Regions from separate parts of the Sporomusa rhizae genome, predicted to be linked through region 4. Evidence: riboswitches for the same ligand, from Rfam matches in the RefSeq annotation. Region 4 holds a riboswitch; each other region holds the start of a gene.
What was found. A riboswitch is a leader RNA that binds a small molecule or an ion and turns the genes downstream of it on or off. The one in region 4 is predicted to bind cyclic di-GMP.
Positions count from the first base shown of each region.

Region 1: another riboswitch for cyclic di-GMP. It lies ahead of SRRS_RS22305 (hypothetical protein); the one in region 4 lies ahead of SRRS_RS07070 (diguanylate cyclase).
Region 2: another riboswitch for cyclic di-GMP. It lies ahead of SRRS_RS17985 (methyl-accepting chemotaxis protein); the one in region 4 lies ahead of SRRS_RS07070 (diguanylate cyclase).
Region 3: another riboswitch for cyclic di-GMP. It lies ahead of SRRS_RS00680 (sigma-54-dependent transcriptional regulator); the one in region 4 lies ahead of SRRS_RS07070 (diguanylate cyclase).

Region 1 is NZ_CP156925.1:4,768,850-4,774,633, reverse strand. Features, by position in the region: gene SRRS_RS22315 (hypothetical protein) at 1-284, shown strand, start outside; gene SRRS_RS22310 (TVP38/TMEM64 family protein) at 340-999, shown strand; cyclic di-GMP riboswitch class I at 1,259-1,345, shown strand; gene SRRS_RS22305 (hypothetical protein) at 1,655-2,788, shown strand; gene SRRS_RS22300 (GGDEF domain-containing protein) at 2,775-3,638, shown strand; gene SRRS_RS22295 (DUF2334 domain-containing protein) at 3,625-5,256, shown strand; gene SRRS_RS22290 (glycosyltransferase) at 5,304-5,784, shown strand, end outside.
Region 2 is NZ_CP156925.1:3,804,956-3,810,739, reverse strand. Features, by position in the region: gene SRRS_RS18000 (Na+/H+ antiporter) at 1-1,556, shown strand, start outside; gene SRRS_RS17995 (TIGR00341 family protein) at 1,553-2,911, shown strand; gene SRRS_RS17990 (hypothetical protein) at 2,929-3,261, shown strand; cyclic di-GMP riboswitch class I at 3,457-3,543, shown strand; gene SRRS_RS17985 (methyl-accepting chemotaxis protein) at 3,659-4,474, shown strand; gene SRRS_RS17980 (GGDEF domain-containing protein) at 4,558-5,232, opposite strand.
Region 3 is NZ_CP156925.1:170,963-176,746, reverse strand. Features, by position in the region: gene SRRS_RS00685 (methyl-accepting chemotaxis protein) at 1-1,642, opposite strand, end outside; gene SRRS_RS00680 (sigma-54-dependent transcriptional regulator) at 1,722-3,197, opposite strand; cyclic di-GMP riboswitch class I at 3,338-3,424, opposite strand; gene SRRS_RS00675 (sigma-54-dependent transcriptional regulator) at 3,685-5,160, opposite strand; gene SRRS_RS00670 (hypothetical protein) at 5,227-5,475, opposite strand; gene SRRS_RS00665 (response regulator) at 5,502-5,784, opposite strand, start outside.
Region 4 is NZ_CP156925.1:1,592,301-1,598,084, reverse strand. Features, by position in the region: gene SRRS_RS07085 (SpoIIE family protein phosphatase) at 1-58, opposite strand, end outside; gene SRRS_RS07080 ([Fe-Fe] hydrogenase large subunit C-terminal domain-containing protein) at 58-1,788, opposite strand; gene SRRS_RS07075 ((2Fe-2S) ferredoxin domain-containing protein) at 1,775-2,026, opposite strand; gene SRRS_RS07070 (diguanylate cyclase) at 2,287-3,192, opposite strand; cyclic di-GMP riboswitch class I at 3,331-3,417, opposite strand; gene SRRS_RS07065 (hypothetical protein) at 3,523-3,789, opposite strand; gene SRRS_RS07060 (MmcQ/YjbR family DNA-binding protein) at 3,927-4,286, shown strand; gene SRRS_RS07055 (site-2 protease family protein) at 4,347-5,186, shown strand; gene SRRS_RS07050 (flavodoxin family protein) at 5,262-5,784, opposite strand, start outside.

The DNA of each region.
Region 1 (5,784 bases), 2.7 Mb from region 4:
TAGAGTTGCGGCAGGCGATTGCCGGGCGCGCGGCCAAAGATATAGCGATAGTCAACTTCCAGGCAACCGGTGAACATGCCGATAAATCAGTAATTAAGATTGTATGGGACAATGGTGAGGTTGAAAAGGTTGTTCCCGGTACAAATAATAAACGATTTGCTCCGGAAAAGCGGGCTGTCGAAATAGTAGTAACAGGCTACAGCATGCATGAACGGCGGCTTTTTAAGGACAGCAGCCGGGACGGTATGCTGACATGGGAAATTCGTTACGAACCGGTGGATTAGTTTATTCCATATTTTTCTTTACATTTTGGAATTTTTGAGGCTATAATTAACCGTTATGAGATATTATAATCAAACTGCGATCAGACCGGCTGGTTATCTTGCGGGGTTAATTGTACTGGGAATTATATATGTGCATGAGTTCGGCGTTGAGCGGTTTAGACCGGAGACAATCCGGGATACGATTCTGTCATTCGGTTGCTGGGGACCGCTATTGTATGTGCTAGGTAATGCCGTTCGTCCGTTTTTCTTCTTTCCTGCTATTATTATGGGCGTTGCCGGCGGTTTGGCATTTGGTCCGCTGTGGGGAACAATATATCTCATCTTTGGTACATTGTTTGGTGCCGCTTTGTGTTTTGGGGCAGCCAGGCTGCTGGGACGCGAAAGACTCAAACGGTTTTGGCCTAAGTGGACACTGCTGGAACAACTGGATAGCCAGACTGAGCTACACGGGTTCAGGACGTTGTTAGTGCTGCGTCTAGCTCCTATCTTCCCGTGGGATGCGGTAAGTTTTCTTGCCGGGTTATCCAAGGTGAGTTTTTGGCCGTATTTTGCGGCGACCGTGATCGGTAGTATCCCTGGCGCGATTGCATTTTGTTATTTTGGCAATGCCTTGACGCAGTCTTTGGCAACGGCGGTGACAGTTGCCGCCATCATTATTATTTTGACTGTTGGATTGCAGGTGCTGAGCCGGAGCGTTGGACAGAAGAATTTATAAATAACTTCCCATGATTTAAAAAGTATAGAAAGCATGGTTAAATAGAAACAGCCTTGAACGTAAGCCAGATCGCCGGCAGGGAGTTCAAGGCTGTTTTTTTACTAAGCAAAAATTGGTTAGGCGAGAGAGATTATTAAGTACAGTTTTTTGACTTTCAGGTAACTAGTAAAAGGCTTTTATAACACAGATATGTAAAATTTATCTAACTTTTTGATTGACAGTTTCCATATCCTCCAAGTAAAATATAGGTAAAATAACTAAATGATGGTGGCATACCTGTCGAAAGGCAGGGACGCAAAGCCGTGGGTCTAACGGAAAATTTACCTATGACTGCCTGGTTGCTCTTACAATAATTTTGTGAGTGTAACCGGCTTTTTTTGTTTTATCAAACTGGTATGGTAACTATATTAAGTTAATATAGTTTAGAGAATTTAGCTATTTGGCAGTTCCAACAATGAGATTCGTGAAACGGGCAGTGGCCTGTCTTTTTGTTTATAAAGCTTACATAATACTTCTTCTTTTCATGAATTTCCAGAAAATAAATTTCCCAAGGATATATACAAGAAGTACCAATGTAGGTATAATTATGATCTGCAGCTAATTTTTATTTTTTAGTTTTTATTCTTAATGAAAGTTGAGAAAGGAGATAAATGCAATGAAAAAAAGGTCATTGTTTTTTGTATGTATGATTGTACTGGCAGTTATAGTACAATTCAGGTTTTTTAATGAACCTACGAATAATAAATTAACGGAGGCAAAAGTGAATCCGGATTCAACCTTAGTTAATAACCCTAAGCCCGAGGAAATACAAGGCTTTCAGTTCCTCCAAACAAAAATGCGGAGTTCGAAAGGTATAATAAGATATTTGGTTGAGTCCAAGTCGCCTGCCACATATGGTGTAAGTGAATCCATGGGTCAAGCTATGGAGTACACTGCTTTGCTTGGTGACGCCAAACTGTTTAACGAGTATGCTGCTACAACTGACAAATATTTTAGAGATCCTTCCGGTTACTATTATTGGAAGATTGATGTCATTAGCAAAAAGGGTGAAACTACCTCCGCTTTAGTTGATGATTTAAGAATCGCTAAGGCTTATTTTATTGCAAACGAAAAGAAACTTGGCAATTATGACAAGCAAATAGAAAAGCTGGCGGAAGACATCTACAAGTTCGATGTGGATACCCAAGGCTACCCTTGTGACTTTTATGATGGAACTGCTAAAAGTAGGGCAAATGAGGTTTCCTTGTTTTATCTGGATGTAGAAACTATGGAAAAATTAAGTAAAGTTAATGCGAATTGGTCTGTACCACATAAAAATGCCGTCAGCATTTTAAGTAATATGCCGGAAAATCAGCACGGTTTCTACCCGCAAACTTTTAAAATCGATACTAAACAATATATTTGGCCTTCTTCCATTAATATGGTTGAAAATTTATATACCGCAATCGATGTATATAAAGCTGGGAAAAGTACTAGTTCCTTTATAAGCTTTTTAAAAACACAAATAAAGCAAGGAAAGATATATAATCACTATAATTCTGACGGAACACCCGCCGATCAGGATGAGTCTACTGCTATATATGCATTAGCAGCACGGTTTTTGGTATTAAATAATGAATTTGAGGCAGGCGAATGGTGTTACCGCCAGACACTGGATCTTCAAATTAGTGACAAAAACGCCTTTGCGGGTGGTTTTGGCGAGCCGGAGACCGGGCTTGTTTATGCTTTTGATCAGTTAGAAGCACTTTTAATGTTGAGGACGGTGGAAATCAAGAATGATAGCCAATGATATGTTCATACGAAAGGATATTCTTTTCTTTAATATCATGCTGGTATTTATTTTGGCTGTTACTGCGATTATGTTGCTTTATGCGCCAAGTATGGGGTCTTTTAACTTGTTTATCCCCTTTGCCTGTATGCTGTTCAACATGAATCTTAGTTATACATTAGGCTTACAACGAGGTTTGATGGCAGCTATTGTCCTTACCTTTGCTTTCGGTAGTTATATTATCTATGAAACATCCATTGTTAACCGGATTGTTGAGGTTAATTTTGCTTATATATCCTGGCTGTTCTTTTTTCCACTCAGCAGCATATTGGCAGGCCAGCTATCGCTGGTTGTTTCTAGATATAGACAAGAGTTGGAGAATAAGAAGAATCTAGAGCAATTGGTAACGCTTGATGCTTCGACCGGTCTATATAATAGTCAGGGATTTTTCCGGAAACTGGATGAGGAATTTGTCCGTGCCAAGCGGTATAAAACCTGTTTCTCTATTTTGTTGATCAGAATATCGAATTTTGATGAACTGCGGCTAATATACGGGGAACTGGACTCTATAAAAATTTTACAATCGGTGGCTGAGAAGGTAGAAGCTCAGACGCGTTTCTCTGATATTAAAGCATTGATTAGTTCTGACATGCTCAGCATTGTACTTACTGAAACCAACGAAGACGGAGCTAGAGTTGTTATAGAAAAATTACATCAGGCGTTAGATCGTATCACAACAGAGATTAGGGGTACCAAGAAAGTTATTCGTATAAAACCGAGCATTGGGATCTCTAGTATTAGAGAGGGCGATGCGGATGTCCTGGAAGCCTATGAACGAGCTAAGGAAGAACTTAATTATGACAGGGGTTAATAAGAGAGCAATTATATTTTTTCTGCTTGCTGTATTCATCCTTGCTCTTTGTTCGCCAACAAGCAGTTATGGCAGTGCTCCAAGGGTAAAGACATATATTCTCTATGATAGCCCCAACCGCTTTGGTGACAGTTTTCCGCTGGTTAACGCCTTAATTGAACATTTGGGGCATTTCGACTTAGACTGTCAGCCGATGGCGCTGGAAGAATGGAAAGCAGGCGCACTGCAAGACGCAGAATTGGTTGTATATGTGGGGTTAAGAGATGTAATATTACCGCAGGGTTTATTGCAAGAAATAGCACATGCCCCGAAGATAATCTGGTTTGAAAAGAATATTGAGCAATTGGCAGCCTATTTACAGTGGCAAGATTTTAAATTAGAGGGAGTTTCCAACGGATGGTCGGTTATTAACTATAAGAAAGACATGTTCCTTAGTGATTGGATGAACGTGGTTATTACACAGCCAGGGCAATCCGCTCAGGTTTTTGCTACCGTAAAGGATGTAGTGAACAGTAAGCCGCTGGCATGGCAGCGCGGCAAGGTGTTTTATTCCGGATTTTTAGAGGTACATCCGAGTCATATGCTTACCTTGAGTGGATTGCTTCATCAATTTATCTCAAATCAGAACGATAGCCATTCACAGTCACACAAAGCGCTGTTACGCATCGAAGACGTCAGCCCGCTGGTTAACCCTGAAGCAGTTAGTGCGGTTATTGCGACTATTAAAAAATATAATATTCCATTTTCCATTGGAGTTATTCCGGTGGGAGTTACAGCAAATGACAATCGTAAATATTTACATGAATCTCCGAAATTGGTGAAAGTGCTTAAAGAAGCGCAGGACAATGGAGCCAGTATTATTATGCATGGCTATACACATCAAAATAAGTATTCACCCAAAACTGGGGAAGGTTATGAGTTTTGGAATGCACGTGATGATAAACCAATGGAGAACGATGAGGCCTTTACTCAAGAGCGGATGGAAGCCGGCATTGAAGAACTTGTTCGATGTGGGTTAATTCCTGTTGCCTTTGAGCCGCCGCATTATGCGATGAGTCATACTGGCTACCAAGTGTTATCCCGGTATTTCAATATTTTTTCCGGTCAAATTCAGATTTCCGATAAGAGTGACCAACTATCCTTGGCGCTTCCCTATTTGTCGACATCCACCTATTTAAATGGCATGATGGTCATACCGGAAAATATGGGTTACTACGATGGTAAGACGTTTTTAGTTGAACACATGTTGAAAAGTTCAGAGCAAATACTGGATATTCAGGATGGGTTTGCCTGCTTTTTTTATCATGGTTATCTGCCACCAGATAAACTGCCGTCCATTATTGAGGGTTTGAAAAAGCAAGGATATGAATTCTTTGATTTACGTCAGCTTCCGATCCAGGTTCAATCGCAGAATATAAAAATAACCGGACAGGATGGGCAATTAAAGGTTGAGGTAGATGCTAAACTGCAATCTTCCTGGGGGAATTCTGCTATATCTGACGGTTTTTTTGAAAAAGTGGGTTCTGTTCATATAATGCTGCTATTACTCATTTTGGCTGTATTTGGCGGTATCATTATTCACCTGAGGGCGAATGCCAATAAACATTACGAGGGATGACAAAACAATAGTCATGGGATATTGCGGAAATAGGGAGTGACGGCTGTTTGCAATTTGTAGATAACTTATTTATTGCCTCTCTTATTGCTACCTGGTTGATTCTTTTTTATCACGTAGCTTTAACCATCGGCGGTTACCGGCATTTTGTTAAGACTTTGACCTCAGCGGAGCCCGCTGTCGAACTTACAGAGTACCCTATGGTAACTGTACTGATTCCGGCGCATAACGAAGCCATGGTAATCGGCAGGACGGTGGATGCTATGGCACGGTTAATATATCCGAAAGACCGATTAGAAATTATTGTTGTTAATGATTGTTCCACAGACCGGACAGGAAAAATTTTGGCAGAGAAGTGTCAAAAATATTCTCAGTTAAAAGTAGTAACTCTCGCTCCCCCTCTCGGGGCTAAAGGTAAGTCTAATGCCCTAAATAACGGCCTTGCGGCGAGTAAGGGAGAATATATCGTAGTATATGACGCAGATAATACGCCGGAACGTCGCGCGGTTCTATACCTCGTGCATGCTATCT
Region 2 (5,784 bases), 2.2 Mb from region 4:
ATTCATTTTCATTTTTCTGGTTAATGCTGCTGGCTTCCATTGTAGCGATGCTAGGACGGTTTGTAAAAATTCCGTATACGATTGCACTGGTGTTAACCGGTTTGGTGGTGGGTTACTTTGGCTTATTACCCGGGGTGTACTTGGAGCCCCATATCTTGTTTGCTATCTTTTTGCCGCCGTTATTGTTTGAAGCCGGTATTAATATTCATTTCCGGCCCTTGCAGCGGCAGTGGAAAATCATCGGCGTCTTAGCCATTTTCGGGACAGTTATTTCTACTGTGCTTGTGGGCTATGGCATGCACTACTTGTTAGGGCTGCCTATTTTGGTGGCTTTGCTATTCGGGGCCATGATTTCGCCGACTGATCCGATCTCGGTATTGGCTTTGTTTAAGCGGCTGGGGGTGAATGAGCGGCTGTCGATGATTGTCGAAGCGGAGAGTTTGTTCAATGACGGCATCGCAGTAGTCTTGTTCGGGGTACTCCAAAGCGTATTGGTGACCAGCGCATTTTCGTTATCCCAGAGCCTCGTTTCCTTTGTCGTCACAGTTTGTGGCGGGGCTGTTATCGGGATACTTGTTGGCGCGGTAGCGTCACGCATTACGCAAGAGTTTGATGATCACCTGTTGGAAATTACCCTGACCACCGTGGTGGCGTATGGTTCCTATCTGGCAGCGGAAAGCGTGCACGTATCGGGGGTTATCGCTGTGGTTGCCGCCAGCCTGGTCGTGGGCAACTATGGCTTGCCGCAAGGCATGACCCCGGCTTCGCGCATGGCGGTGCTGTCGTTTTGGGAATATGCAGCCTTTGCGGTCAACTCGATGGTGTTTTTACTGGTCGGCTTAGAGATTACGGTCATGCCGGTGGCGGACAGCCTGCTGCCGGTCCTTGTCGCTGCCGCCGTTGTCCTGGCGGCGAGAGCCCTTTCCGTGTATAGTCTTTCGGCCTTATTGTCTGCCGCCGGGCAGGTTATTCCCAGCCGGTGGCGGCATGTACTGGTCTGGAGCGGGTTAAGAGGGGCGTTATCCATGGCGATGGTACTGGGGATTAGCCCGGCTGTGCCGGAACGGGACATACTTATTCCGGTAATTTTTGGCGTAGTCTTGCTTTCTTTAGTGGGGCAGGGGCTGACCATTGAGCCGCTGGTTGCCAAACTGGGATTGAGCCGGAAACAAAGTGATTTAGAAGCCTATCACTTATTATTGGGCGAAAATATGTCGCTGCGCGTGGCGGTGGAGGAGCTGGACCGCAATGTGCGGCAGGGGGCCATCTCCCAATCGGTTCGCGATGAAATGGCCGAGCAGATCGCCGTAAAGCAGCAGGCAATTGAACAAAGGATCGCCAGGCTTCATATGTCGGATGAAAACATCGCTGCCGATGAACAGAAAAAAGCTGAGCGCATTGTCTTACTCGCGCAAAAAACGGCCTTCCATAATGCGGCGCGCAGCGGGATTATGGAATGGAGTGCGGCCGCAAAACTGATAAGCCAGCTGGAAACAGAGCAAGAAATGAGAGCAGATCAGATTCACGATGCAGAGGGAGGTTCGCGCAGCTCATGACGCAATGGCCGGATAAAGAAGGACAAAAAACGATCTATAACAATGTTTTGGGGGATGCCAGCCCGGACCGTTATTTTTTCGGGATGGTGGTACTATCCTGTACGGTAGCTACTTACGGATTATTGTCCAACAGCACGGCTGTCGTAATCGGGGCCATGCTGATCGCTCCCCTGATGGGCCCCATTCTGGGCGGGGCGCTGGCAGTGGCGACCAACAGCAATCCGCTGTTAAAAATGTCGGCCAAGGCGGAGGCGTTAGGCGCGGTTACGGCGGTTGTCCTGGCGGCGCTGTTAACACTGGTGCTGCCGAGCGCGGAATTAACACCGGAAGTCCTGGCGCGAACCACGCCGACCATATTGGACCTAGTGGTTGCCTTGGCTTCCGGTGCGGCCGGAACGTACGCCATGTGTGTGAAGCCGCAGGGCGCTACCCTGCCGGGGGTTGCCATTGCCACCGCCTTGATGCCTCCCTTGTGCGTAGTGGGCATCGGGCTGGCGAAGCAAAGTTTTTCCGTGGTCAGCGGCGCCTTTTTGCTGTTTTTAGCGAATATGATTGCCATTAATGTGGCGGCTATCGCTATGTTTGAATTGGCGGGATTCTCCCGTGACAGTTGTCATGACGGCGCCTGTAAAACAGGTGAAGCCAAGAAAACCACCTACCGGATGTTGTACCCGGTGGTGCTCTTGATTGTCATTTCCATACCATTGGCCTTTATCATGTATAAAACGTATAGTCATGCCAACATTGAAAAAGTTATTAAAACATCGCTCATCGAATCTTTGGATGTGATTGCGCCGCATTCGACGCTGATTTCAGCAGACTACCGGGAACAGGACAACCGCTATGAGATTGATGCCGCTTTTCGCACGACGAAAATTATCGTGCCGGAAAATATCCGGCAAATGGAAAATTTGCTGGAATTACGGCTGGGAAAACCGGTAGGCGTTAGCGCCGATGTGGTCCTGGTGCAAAAAGTCAATGACAAGACCAATATCGATACCTTCCAGGCGTTACTGCCGAAAGTAAAAGAAAAGGAAATTGTCGAAGTGGTAAAAAGCAGTACCCCGGAGGAAGTCATTGATACCGTTTTACAGGAAAAACTGTCTTTGCTGCCTAATGCAAAATTAGAGGACTACACGTTAGAGTACCGCAAAGGCGAAGGAACCTATAAGGTTACGGTGAAAATTTCCAGTGCATCTCCGGTAGACGACAAGTTAAGTAAAACCATTCAAAATATTCTTGAGGAGAGGCTAAAGCGGCGGGTCGAAGTTAACATCGAGAGCAAAGCAATACAAAATAATCCTGCCGCACCACAAAAATCTAATGGTAGCCTTTTGTATGAAGAGCCGAAATAGAGAGGGGAAGAGTAATTATGCATCATGTTTCCTGTGATCAATATCCGGCGGTTGGGTGGCTGATTAAGGAAGCTTTGGATATTAACCGGATAATCCACCGTTCCTATTTGCTTACATCCGATCAGGGGCGAATTAATGTTTACTACCATATGGAAACGTTTATTCTTGAATGCGATACCAATGGCGATCATAATCCCAATGAATATTTTTTCTTTAAACAGGCAGAGAAGGAAGAGATTTATAAAATGCTGGAACAGTTGTTGCGGCGTTTGGAAGTTGAGAACCCGCAACAAATAATTTCGCTCACGGAAGATACACTACGTTTTGTGAGTACAGACTTTTCGGCGTAGCAGAGGGAAATGCGTGCGGTGGATGTTCAATTGACTCTGCCAAAAAGCAGTAAGCCGCTGCAAGCACGCGAAGCAGGAAGCTCTCTAGCCTTAGAAGCGGACCGGTAAGGGCTGGTGGGGCAGCGGTTGGCATCAGTAAAAATCATTAGGGTTTATATGTTGTATATTGACATAATTTGTTGAATGTTGTTAAATAAGAGTAGTAGGCAAACCTTCTGAAAAGTGGGGGCGCAAAACTATGGGTCTAAAGACTTGCGCGTCTATGACTGCCAGGTTGCATCAGATGTTTTATATGCTGAGGTAACCTGGCAGTTATTGTTTTATTGGGCTTACATACCCGGTTGAACTATCCGCTTCAGCAATAGGATCTGTGATAACTAACGAGGAGGGGTTTGGCATGAATGAGTTTCGAAATGCAATTGAATCGGCTCCCAAGTATCAACTATTGATGCCTCTCGACAGCTGCATCATGATTTGTAATGCTGAAGGAATAATCGTCAAATTTTTACCGGCAAAAACCTTTGACATGGGCGTTAGGGAAGGGAATAGAATAGCAGCCGGCGGCTCGCTGGACCAATGTTTAAAAACGCAAAAAGCAATACATACGACGTTGAAAAAAGAATTGTATGGCGTTGCCATAAAGGCAATTGCCGTACCGATTATGGAAGATGGCAAGCTGGCAGGGGCCATGGCAACCGGGACAAGCTTGGAGACACAACAAATATTGCATGAATCGGCGCAAACCATTGCCGCTACCGCCGAGCAAATGACGGCTACCTCCGAGGAGTTAGCGGCAACGGCCACGCAGCTTGCGCAAGACTTGGACGGTATCAAGGGCCGGGGGGAGCACGTCTTAGCAGAAATAAAAAAAACGGACGATATATTGCGGTTTGTTAGCGAGGTGGCCGCCAACTCTAACCTGCTGGGGTTAAATGCGGCTATCGAAGCGGCCAGAGCAGGCGAGCACGGGCGCGGCTTTGCGGTCGTTGCCGAAGAAATTCGCAAAATGGCTGATAACAGTGCCAAAGCGGTACAGGATATCAAGGCTATCCTGAATAGCATTAACTCAGACACAAAAATAATAGTGGAGCAGATCATTTCGACTGCGCAACTCGGTGAGCGCCAGGCGGCAGCGACTGAGGAAATCTCAGCGTCCATGCAGCAACTGGCGTCGTCAGCGTCGGATGTCGAAAAGATTGCGGAGATAATTTAATACTCATAAACAATCAGCCCTAAGCTTTTTGCTTAGGGCTGATTGTTTATAAGTAGAAGCCGGGAAGGCGGAAGCCTCTTGTGTCAGGATACAAGGATTACACTGTTTTTTATTTGCTTAGCCTTGTATAATGCTTCATCTGCCTGAATTAGAGCGGCATCGCAGTTAGTCTCTTTTTCTAGGTAAAGCAGCCCGATACTAATTGTTACATCATGGGTGGCAAACTTGGTTTCTGCTTCTTTTCGTATTCGCTCCGCCATCATGTTTCCGTCCTCGGCAGTAGCGCCGGGAAGCAGGATAGAAAACTCATCGCCTCCCCAGCGGGCGACAGTATCAACCGCTCTCGTGTTTGCTCTAAAAGTGTCTGCTAAAGCAATGAGCATTTGATCTCCTACTTTATGCCCATAGCGGTCATTTACTTTTTTGAAATCATCCACGTCAACCATTGCAATACATAACGGGATTCTATTCCGTTTTAAGTGTTCGATTTCTAAGTTCAGTTGCCTATTGAAATAGCGGCGATTGCGCAAATTGGTTAATGGATCGGTATTGGCATTTTCGTGCAACCTTTTTAGCAAAATTCCATAAAGCAGCCCTAGCAATGAAAAGATAAAGCTTGGTATAACCCAAGTAAACCGATGGTACTCCGGCCATAGTGTAGTCAAAATAGTGTCGCTGGTAAAGTCGAAAACACCTAGTAAAATTCCGAATATGCAAAAAATCAAGGGGGCATATTGATAGAAGAATAGACGATGCACCCATTCACCCGCTTTCTTCCTACAAACAGTATAGTATCCTTATTATTGTCAGTCTATTAGAGTTTTGTCAAGATAAGCGGAAAGGTAACAAGTTTGAAACGTTTAAGAGAAAAATGGTAAATGCAGCTGGTATTAATATATCACCGCCTACTGTCGTACGAGTGGAGGCATGCTTTTTTATCGTAGATACTAATTGTGCTGATGCTGCGTAGTTTTGGATTTAGGTATTATCACAGCCATTTAAAGAGATGGGGGGTACAATACAGAAGCTCTTGGGGCAGGCTGTCAAAGGCTTGCTCGGCGCTGCAGCGCCAATGCGCCCCTCGTCAGTCCTGCATAATTCGGCTAGCGAAAAAGAAAACCGCTTTTTTGAGCCTCATTGATCGGGCTACTCCGCTCAATGGCCATAGGGAACGGATACCGCTCTATGGCTGCTCGTCCGCTCCTTGCGGCGTTCCGCTGTCGCTACACTCTCCTCATCCGCTCCCGTTCCGCCACCGCTGCCGCTTAGAGCCGTATCCTGCCGGGCGGATGTTCGTTAGTCTGGGGAGG
Region 3 (5,784 bases), 1.4 Mb from region 4:
CTAGCGCTATTGAACTGGAATTAACTTCATGGAGGCTAGCGCTTTGTTCTTCTGCGGACGCCGCTACTGTCTGGGTATTAGCGCTTGTTTGTTGAGCTACTGTACTGATATTTTGAACATTGTTGACTACAGACTGAATACCATGAGCGGTTTCTTCCACCGCGTAACTAATTTGCTCGATTCCGGTTTTCACCTGATCCAGTTTACTAATAATTGTCTGAAAGCCCTGCTGAGTTTCATCAGTTGCCGCTTTATTGGCCACGACTTCAGTATTAGCCTTAATAATTATCTCACCTGCGAAATTAATATCTTCCGTCATTTTACTAATTATTTCTTCAATGTGGTTTGTGGCGGCGGCACTTTGTTCCGCCAGCTTGCGCACTTCTTCCGCAACTACGGCGAAACCCCGGCCGGCTTCGCCGGCCCGTGCTGCCTCGATAGCGGCATTCAAGGCCAACAGGTTGGTTTGTCCGGCAATATTGCGAATGGTAGTAACAATCTGCTGGATATCTTCCGAGCCTTTTACAAGGGATTCGGATACATTATTAATATCGGCCATTGATCTTTCGACGGTGTTATTTTGGGCAACCAGTTTATGAATGAGTTGCATTCCCTGGTTAGCTTCACCGACCGCGTCCTGAGTAACACTATTAACCTGAGAAGCGCTGGCACTCATTTGCTCAGCCCCGGCACTAACTTCCTCGATAACCGCAGAAATTTCCGTAATATGACTGGTATTTTGATCCGCACCTTCTGCGACGTCAGTAATAGTTCTGGCAATGTTTTCCGATACTTGCAGCTGCTCGTGCACCGATGATGATAATTGCTGACTGGAAGCTGCCAGTGAGTCAGCTTCATTTCTAACCGAACGGACAATCTCTCTGAGCGAGTGTTTCATAGTAATTAGCGCTTCAGCCATATCTCCTAATTCATCATTACGAGTAGCATTAGTATCCTTAAGAGATAAATCTAATTCGCTAAGTGCCACAAGCTGGACACGCAAACTAGCCATGCGGCGTGCCAATTGACGGCTATACCAGATCAAAATTGCGGTAATAGCAATGATACCTAGTACACTTGATCCAATTACCAGTTTGAATACTTCAGCCTGTTTCTCACTTAGATAGTTTATTCGTTGTTTTAGGGCTACATCCTGAGCGGTCATAACATCATTGAAAAGATTGTTAACGATTTCGGTTTTTTGCCTAGTGCCAGCCAGGACATTGGCAGAGCTCGGATCGTTACTTTGTTTCAATGCAATAAATTTCTTAATATCATCTATATAGGCAAGCATCACGGTTTGAAGTTTCTCCCCGTCCTGTTTGTTATCATTTGCATTCATGGATTCAGTAGCCGTCTTAATTTTGCCATAGCTTTCTTTCATCAAATTCAGGGTTTCAGTTGCATATTTTTCATCACCATAAGCGACATAGGCACGTAAATCACTCAGCCCTTCATGAAAGTCGTCCTGAGCACTTTGCAAAGCCATGGTGCGCGACACTGTAACAGACAGCATCTCTTGATAAGAGTTGCTGGTTCCTTTGAATTGATAAATACTTATCGTTAGCAGAATAACCATAAGCAGCAAGGCTATTCCCATAAGCGCACCCAATTGGGCACCGATTGGCATACGTGTTTTCATTGTTTGTTCCTCCTAATAAGTAGTGGTGCAGCGAAAATAATAGACTCTGGTACGCCTCTCTTAGCGAGTTTTTTGTATGCTAATTAGTATTTTGATTTCTTCTGTTTCTCATTTCCTCGAGCCTATAAGACAACGCCCGGCGAGTAATTCCCAAATAATTGGCTGCTGCCGCTTGTCTATCATTATGTGCAGCCAGGATCTTCATGATTATATCTTCTGTATAACGTTTTAACGAATAGCCTTCAGAAGGAAATGGCAGTTCTATAACATTACTCCTGATCGGCAATACGGCCGGTTTTTCACATCGTTGCTGGAAAAGCCCTCTGACATGCTCCGGCTTAAGCGCTTGATCATCATAGGCAAATATCGCATATTCAATAGTATTCTGCAGCTCCCGTACATTACCCGGCCAATCGTACCCTTCTAACATCCTGGCTGTTTGCGGGGCAATTGTTATAAACTTTTTTCGTTTGCGCTTTGAAAATTCTTGTAAAAACATTTGCGCGATCGGCAAAATCTCTTCCCGGCGCTCCCGCAGAGGTGGTATTGTAATATGCGCTACTTTGAGCCGGTAATACAGGTCTCTCCGGAAACTGCCATGCTCGACGCTTTGTTCCAAGGGCTTGTTGGTGGCGCTGATAAGCCGGATATCGGTCTTTATTTTCTTTAACCCACCTATCCGGTAAAACTCTTTCTCTTGCAGTACGCGCAACAGCTTTCCCTGCAACTCAAGTGGTATTTCACCAACTTCGTCAAGAAACAAGGTTCCGCCATTGGCTATATCAAACTTTCCTTTGCCCCCTTTGGTCATACTGCCGGTAAAAGAACCTGGTTCATAACCAAACATTTCACTTTCAAACAAAGTTGGGGCAAGTGCAGCACAATTAATATCAACAAATGCCCCATCACTCAACCAGTCAAAACTGTTTCCATAATGAATGATCTTCGCGATAATCTCTTTTCCCGTCCCGGTCTCACCCTCGATTAATACAGGAATTGTCCGGTCTTCATGCAGCTTTTCCGCCTGCCGAACAATGGCTTTCATACATTCTGAAAAAATACCGACAGAACCAATTATGGATTCGGCCACAAATTGTTTCATATGTAGAAGTTCGCGTCGTGTCTCCTCGGTTGCGGCATTTACCTCATCACGGAAACGGTCAGTTAAGGTTTTGTTTTCCCGTAGCAAGGCCTGGTGTTCCGCTACCCGGTCGATAACAGACACCAGTTCTTCCGGGTTAACCGGTTTTTCCAGGTAATCATATACCCCTGCCCGTAGCGCATTGACTACCGATTTTAAATCCGCATGGCCAGTAAAGAGAACAATATCTGTCTGCCAGCTGTTAGGCAGCCGCTTTATAGCTTTCGCCAGTTCTATTCCCGACATCTCAGGCATTTGAATGTCCGATAATACCAGTGGATAAGATTCCATTGAAAACCTCTCCAGCGCTTCTTGGCCGCTGGCACATTCCGTTACTTCATGATTTTCGTGCTTTAAAAACCACAGCATAGTTTGCCGGCTATATCTCTCATCATCCACGAGTAATATCTTCATAAGATATCCTCCTTTGAACTAGCAATAAAATAGCCAAAACTTCAAGTAGGTCATTATAATCCGGAAACATGACAATCTCCTTCCAAATCCAAAGCAATCTTAATGAAAAAGACCGCTATTGTATTACATGACATACTTGTCATGGCAACCTGGCAGTCATAAATCCTAAGATTATTAGACCCATAGCTTTGCGTCCTTATCTTTCGATAAGTTTGCCTAAGGATACCGTTAGCACCTTGATTCGTCTATTAACTAGCAGAGTACCGTGTTAGCTGACTAGACTCTTATAATGCAAAAAGCATGCCAATACCTGGCATGCTTTTACTTTTTCTTGTTTCGTTCTCCAAAATCCAGCATAAATCTTGATATTTCGCCACGATAAGTATTGTTTTGATTTTGGTTTAATTGTTAAAAAATAAATTTGATGTAGCACACGCGAACAAAAAACTTCCCACGTGGGAAGTTTTTGTTGGAAGTTTTTCGTTATCTATATCTGATTATTAGCCTTTCTATTGCGAATTTCCTCGAGCCGATAAGACAAAGCCCGGCGAGACATTCCCAAGTAGTTAGCTGCTGCTGATTGGCGGCCATTATGGGCAGCTAAAATCTTCAAAATAAGATCCTCTGTATAACTTTTTAACGAATGGCCTTCCGGAGGAAAAGGCAGTTCTATTACGTCATTCTTGCTAGAAAATGCCGTCGGCTTCTCCCGCCGCTGTTGTAATAACCCTCCAACATGTTCGGGTTTCAGTTCATCATCATCATAGGCAAACGTGGCATATTCAATAGTGTTCTGCAGCTCCCGTACATTACCCGGCCAAGCATATCCTTCCAGCATCCTGGCTGTCTGCGGCGCAATTGTTATAAACTTTTTTCGTTTGCGCTTTGAAAATTCTTGTAAAAACATTTGCGCGATCGGCAAAATCTCTTCTCGGCGCTCCCGTAGAGGTGGTATTGTAATATGCGCTACTTTGAGCCGGTAATACAGGTCTCTCCGGAAACTGCCATGCTCGACGCTTTGTTCCAAGGGCTTGTTGGTGGCGCTGATAAGCCGGATATCGGTCTTTATTTTCTTTAAACCACCTATCCGGTAAAACTCTTTCTCCTGCAGTACGCGCAACAGCTTTCCCTGCAACTCAAGTGGTATTTCACCAACTTCGTCAAGAAACAAGGTTCCGCCACTGGCTATATCAAACTTTCCTTTGCCTCCTTTGGTCATACTGCCGGTAAAAGAGCCTGGTTCATAACCAAACATTTCACTTTCAAACAAAGTCGGGGCAAGCGCAGCACAATTAATATCAACAAAGCCCCCATTACTCAACCTGCCAAAGCTGTTTCCATAATGGATGATCTTCGCGATAATCTCTTTTCCCGTCCCGGTCTCGCCTTCGATTAATACGGGAATTGTCCGGTCCTCATGCAGTTTTTCTGCTTGCCGGACAATGGCTTTCATACATTCTGAAAAGATGCCGACAGAACCCATTATGGATTCAGCCACGAATTGCTTTATATGTAGAAGTTCGCGCCGTGTCTCCTCGGTTGCGGCATTTACCTCATCACGGAAACGGTCAGTTAAGGTTTTGTTCTCCCGCAGCAAGGCCTGGTGTTCCGCTACCCGGTCGATGACAGACACCAGTTCTTCCGGGTTTATTGGCTTTTCCAAATAATCATATACTCCTGCCCGTAAAGCGGTAACTGCCGATTTTAGATCGGCATGCCCAGTAAAGAAAACAATATCCGTCTGCCAGCTATTTGGTAATTTTTCAATGGCATTTGCCAGTTCAATTCCTGACATTCCCGGCATTTGAATGTCTGATAACACCAAAGGGTAATCCCCTTGTGAAAATTTATCCAGCGCTTCTTGAGCGCTAGCACAATCGGTTACTTCATGGTTTTCGTACTGTAAGAACCACAGCATGGCCTGCCGGCTATGCTGTTCATCATCTACAAGCAATATCTTCATTAGATATCCTCCCTATGACCAGCCAAATATACAGGTTGATATCCCAGATTCAACGACCATTTCAACTCACGATTTCAATTTCTTAATAATCTCCGCAACTGCGTCAGTTTGATTTACTATTTCTTTCATACATCCAACCAGCTCTTCATCAGAAATTCTTTTCCCTTGATTGAGTAAATACATAATTCCGCCAGAAATCATTTTTATAGAATTAAGCGGCTGATTGAGATCATGGAATAGTCTCATTGACTCAGCACCCGCCGCAGCTTCTGTTGGATGTACCGCTGCCGTCTGAGCTTCAATCTTTTTAGTCATGTTACTTCAAACTCCTAAAATAATCATTACTTAGAAACAGTTTGCAGCGTTGTTACAATTGATTCCGCAAAATTTTCATCTTTAAAAATATATTTGATTCCCAAACTATCGGCTTTACTAACAATTTTCTGGTCAGTCTCACTGCTTAACATTACAAACATAGCCTCCGGGTAAATGGCATTTATTTGTTCAAAAAGTTCAAGTCCGTCTGTATCCGGTAAATACATGTCGGCAATTACGGCATCACACCCGGCACATTCCTGCAGCAACCTTAACGCTTCGGCGCCAGTTTCAGCACCAACAACTTCA
Region 4 (5,784 bases):
ATTCTTCACCAACTTTAGACAACTGCGCTAAACCAACTTCGGCATGAAGACGTTGCATTACGATTCCTCCTTACCTTTTATCAGCATAATTAGTTCTAATAGGGCTGATTTTGTTTCCGCAGTAGTCTCTCCTAATAAACCGGCAATTTCTTGAGCCACATGCATCTGTTTATTAATGATTTCCGTGGATTTTTCTATTGTATCCAGTTTCATCTGCCGCAGTTCCTGCTGTTTCTTTTCAAAAGCAGTCACATCAGTAATGATAGCAATTACCAAACTATGCTTAGGTACTGGAATAATCATTTGTTCGGTAATAATACCATATTCAGGGTACTCAACCCGTTTACCAACAATCTTATGCCCCAATTTCGTGGCAACCATAAAATCTGAGCAATCAAACAATTCCGTTAGACTCATACCCTTATAAATTTCTTGTACTATACCAAACATTCGTTTAACTGCCGGATTGAATTCTTTGATAATCATTTTTTCATTGACAGCAATTATCGCATTTAATGAATTCTCTACAATAATATTGGCAAATGATTCTGCTTTAGAACGCATATAAGGTAAGCACATGTTAATTTCGGCAATACCCTGAAAAACAGCAATTGCCTTATCGCGACAAGTATTGTATCCGCAAGCGCCGCAATTTTTTTCGTCCTTGGGAGAAAATTTTCCTATCTGTTTGAGAATTTCTTTTATTTCAGCTTCCGCAGGTATAACGGCGTTTATCGGTTTTGCTGCATAATTTCGTGATAAGTCCAGATTACTTGCCGCCAAGTCATCTTCCTGGGGACATGTATTAGGCAAAGCATTCTTGGCGTAGTTCATTATCTTGTTCCTTTTGGTTTGCATTAATTGATGCGTCCCCATAGCAGGACCATTGATACACCCGCCAGCACAAGCCATGGCCTCAACGAATTTTGGAGAAAACTCCAGCTTGCTTAACCCTTCAAATACTTCCAGACAATTTTCTATTCCATCGACTGCTATAACATCCTCGTCCGAAACTTGCGAACCAAAAGGCATAAGCACCCCGCCAGCTACAGGGAAACAGCGTCCTGCATAAGTTGATTCCGGTAATTCCTGAAGCTTTAGGGGATTTATTATCGAAACCATATCGTTACGCTCATTTAGCCATTCTCTAAGCTGATCAAAAGTGATAACCGCGTCCACTTCAGAATACAGCGAGCGGCCTTCAGCAATTTTCGCTATGCATGGTCCGGCAAATATGACAAAGCAGTCTTCTCCAAACTCCCTTCGAATAAGCTTGGCATGAGTAAGCATTGGCGATAAAACCGGCGCTAGATTGTTGATTAATTTAGGATAATATCTTTCAACAATATCTACAATAACCGGGCAACAGGAGGAAATAACAGTATGATTGACAGGATTATCGGCTTTAATATGTCGAGCATACGCCTTCGAAACCTGGTCAGCTGCCGTAGCTGTTTCTACAACCGCACTAACCCCTGCATTTATCAATCGGTGTGTCAAGTCTTCCAATGAGTATTCAGGAAAAGCCGCTATATACGAGGGGGCTAAGCTTATAATTACTTGTTTACCGGTTGCAACAGCTGCCGTCAGTTTTTCTATTTGCCTATCAATTTCTTTCGCCTGCTGCGGACACTCCACTACACAACGGCCACAAAGAATACATCTTTCCGGAATAACACTGGCTTGCCCTTTAACTATTCCAATTGCTTTAACAGGACATGCACGCACACAACGAAAACAATCCTGACAATTTACCTTGCGAGTTATGATAGTGTTAATATTGTCCACCTCCCAGCACCTTGTCCTTAAATATTTCAAATACCTTTTCCTTGGATACGTTCTTAATAATTTCATCGTTTATTTTAATAATCACGCCTTCGGTGCACTGTCCCTGACAAAAGTTTCCCTCAAGATCGATTTCACTTTGAATTTCATATTTGTCGATTAATGCTTTAAACGCATTGAGAACACTATAAGCGCCTTGTAAATGGCAGGCACTCCCAAAACAAATGGACAATTTCAGCATAATTATACCCCTCGTAAATTGAGTGAATTTTTTCACTTATCTTCGTTATTATATTCCTTATTATTATAAATAAGTCGTAGTTCGATAAAGAGATGTTTGATATGCAGCAAAACGTATTTGTTACGTTTCAATAGTATTTTACCACTCTCTTTTTAAACTGTCGAGTGAATTACTCCGTCGCCATGCCTTGAAAAAAAAGCCATCGCTCTTGCCTGCTGGCTAAAGCGGTGACTTTCTCAAGTACAAGGAAATAATAGTAATTATTCAATGGCAATAAATCGATTTCTACCTTCGTTTTTGGCCTTGTAGAGCCCATAGTCGGCTCGTTTAATAAGTATCGTTGCATCAAGGTTTTCTTCAGGCTTTATCGTTGCTATGCCAATACTGACTGTAACAAAATCATTAACTGAAGAGAGCTGATGGGTAATGTTTAACGCACTTATGTTTTCCTGAATTCTCTTTGCGACTTTTATCGCACCGTCGCGCGGCGTTAGCGGCAGCAGTACTATAAATTCCTCTCCTCCATATCTAGCGACTATATCAAGTGGTCGTAGCAACGATTTTTTTAACGCATCGGCCACTAACTTAAGGCACCGATCACCTTCTATATGGCCATAAAAATCATTATAATTTTTAAAAAAGTCTATATCAATTAACTGAATGGACAAATATTCATTATCACGCAGTGCCTGTCGCCATTTTGTTGCCAGAATTTCATCAAAATACCTGCGATTAGGTATACCTGTCAAAAAATCGTTAATAGATTCTTGAATTAACATGTCCCGCTGTTTCTTTAACTCAAGGTGATTTTTTACACGCGCTTTAATTATAGATGCATCAGTATTCTTAGTAATATAGTCGATTGCTCCCAATGAAAACCCAGTAGTTTGGTCTTCAGGATCGTCTTTTATAGAAACAAAGATGACTGGAATATCTTTGGTGCCTGGATTTGTCTTGATCCACCGGCAAATTTCATAGCCATCCATAGTAGGCATAATTATATCCAGTAAAACCAGATCAATTGGTTGCGACATAACAATTTCTATAGCCATCTTCCCCGAGTCTGCACAAATTACATTATATTCATCTTGAAGAACATTTTTTAAAAATTGACGATTAAATTGTATATCATCAACAATAAGGATAGTTTGCTTTGCTGAATTCATACTTTTCGTTCCTTTCCTTTCATACATACAACTAATTATTATCAACTAACGCAGAATATTAGTTGACAAAAAATCAATTTCTATCGTTATTCTCCATTTTAAAATGAAAAAGATTGCTCGGTTCATCATTGATTTAAATGATGCAACCTGGCAATCTTAGACTAACGAATCTGTAGACCCACGGCTTTGCGTCCCATCCTTTCGGATGGTTTGCCTCAAAGTATTCAATTACTACTAATATTTTATCATCAAAAAATAAAAAAAATGTCGTAAAAAGTCATTTGTAAAACGAAAGTACTACGCTCTCCAGCTTTCGAACCCATTTTCCATTCACAAAGCGATAAACTCATCAATCCGTTTTTGATGAGTAATATCAGAATTTGGATTTATAGATAAATAAAATCCGCCGTTTCCATATTCATCGGAATAACGGCGGATTTTTTGCTTTTCTTTATGACGCCTATAGTCATTTTTTCGGTCGATCCAAACGGGGGCCAACTTAACCTCTGGAGTCATTGCCCGGTTAGGTTTACCGGCAACTTTAAGGGTATTCGGGTTAATGGTTCCACATTTAATGATTACTTTTTTCTTGGACATGCAAACACCTCCTGTGTTACTATCATTATAATCTAATGAGAAATAGTATGCAATTAGTCAACTTGTTTCAAAATAAAGGTATATTTTTATTCTGATAGAATACTTCTTATAAGTTTTTTTGTGAAAGGAGCATAACCTTGCATTCTAAAGCTTTATATTCTTATTGCTTAGCCAAACCGGGCGCCGTCGAAGATTACCCTTTTGGTCCCGACGTAATTGTTATCAAAGTTGCGTCTAAAATGTTCGCTCTACTGTCTCGCCGGGACGGTCAGGACAATCTTGCCTTGAAATGCGACCCAAACTATTCAGAAATACTGCGAAAACAATATCCCAGCATTACCCCGGGATACCATTTGAATAAACGCCATTGGAATACAGTGATACTTGATGGAAGTATTCCCGAACAAGAAATAAGAGGATTAATCGATCATTCTTATGACTTAGTCTATAAATCACTCCCCAAAAGGCTGAGAAGTGGCTCCGGCGGGGATTGGTGAATGCATCTGTTGCTTTGAGGATATGGTCAATAATTAATAATGTTAAGTTGAGGTATTGCCTTGAATAGAGAAGACGAAATGAACGAACAATTGGATAACACGCCACCGCCAGTGCGACCACCTTGGTATAAGCGATTTGGGCTGGGCGGAGTATTTGCCGCGCTACTGGTGTTAATGAAATGGAAAACTGTTTTGGGATTTCTCAAAGGATTAGTGTTCCTTCTAAAGTTTAGTAAGTTTGGTATAACCACCCTCTCCATGCTGGCAACTATTGGTGTTTATGCTTGGTTTTACGGGCTATGGTGGGCAATTGGTTTTGTTTTGCTCATTGCGATTCACGAGTATGGACATATGGTTGCAGCCCGGCAACAGAACATTCCGGTAACGGCCCCTGTTTTTATTCCTTTTTTGGGAGCACTCATTGGTATTAAGGAACAGCCTAATGATGCGGCAACTGAAAGCATCATTGCCTATGGCGGACCCTTATTTGGCCTGTTAGCCACAGTGGCCTTTCATCTGGCTGCCTACCTGTTACATTCTCCCTTGCTATTTTCTTTAGCTTTTACCGGTTATTTTCTCACACTGTTTAATCTTATCCCAGCGTCGCCATTAGATGGCGGTCGGATTGCCGGAGCGGTATCTCCCTACATCTGGCTCATTGGCATTCCTCTGATTGGGTTACTTTTGTGGTTCAGCTTCAGCCCCATTCTCATTCTGATCTTATTCGGAGCTATTCATCGGGCATGGGACTTCTGGAAACATCGCCATGACGAATATTATGCAACCGATTCTTCATTTCGTCTGAAAATAGGATTTGCCTATTTGGCACTGCTGTTATTAAGCGGAATACTTACTTATGAAACCCACTTTACGGCCGAGGCATTGCGGCCAAGGATCTAGCAACTCAAGAAACAGAAAAACTCTGTGAGTCCCTTTCATACACTATGTAAAAAAAACTGAAGCTGCTAATGAGCTTCAGTTTTTTTCATTTGATTCCGGCTTAATCCACCAGTTATAATGCTGGTAAGGTTTTCTTAGTTTGTTCAATTCATGGCGTTCCGCTATGTATTGATTTTTTATAGCCTCCAGAGTTTTACCATGTTCAGTCATACCTTCAGGAGAAAATCGGTTATGCCTGGGGATTGCAAACTGAACCGTAAATTCTCTTTCATTTACCTCGATTTTGCCATCTGCCCCGCACATCGGACATTTTACTTCCCCGGTAGGCATTAGCTTAAGCAGTGTGTTACCGCACAACTGGCAAGCATGAACCGGCAAACGGGTTGCCTCCTGTTCACCGGTTACGAGCGCTGACGCCAAACGGCGCGCCTGATCGAGCACTTCCGTTTTTACAACTTCTCCCGGACTTGCTGCATGGACCAGCATTGTCCCCACTACATCCAAATGAAAAAAGCGAGCAAGATTGACTGCGGCCTCACGGGCATACCCTTCCCATCCTGTAATTCCGTAAGATACCGCGACGACACATTTCTTACCG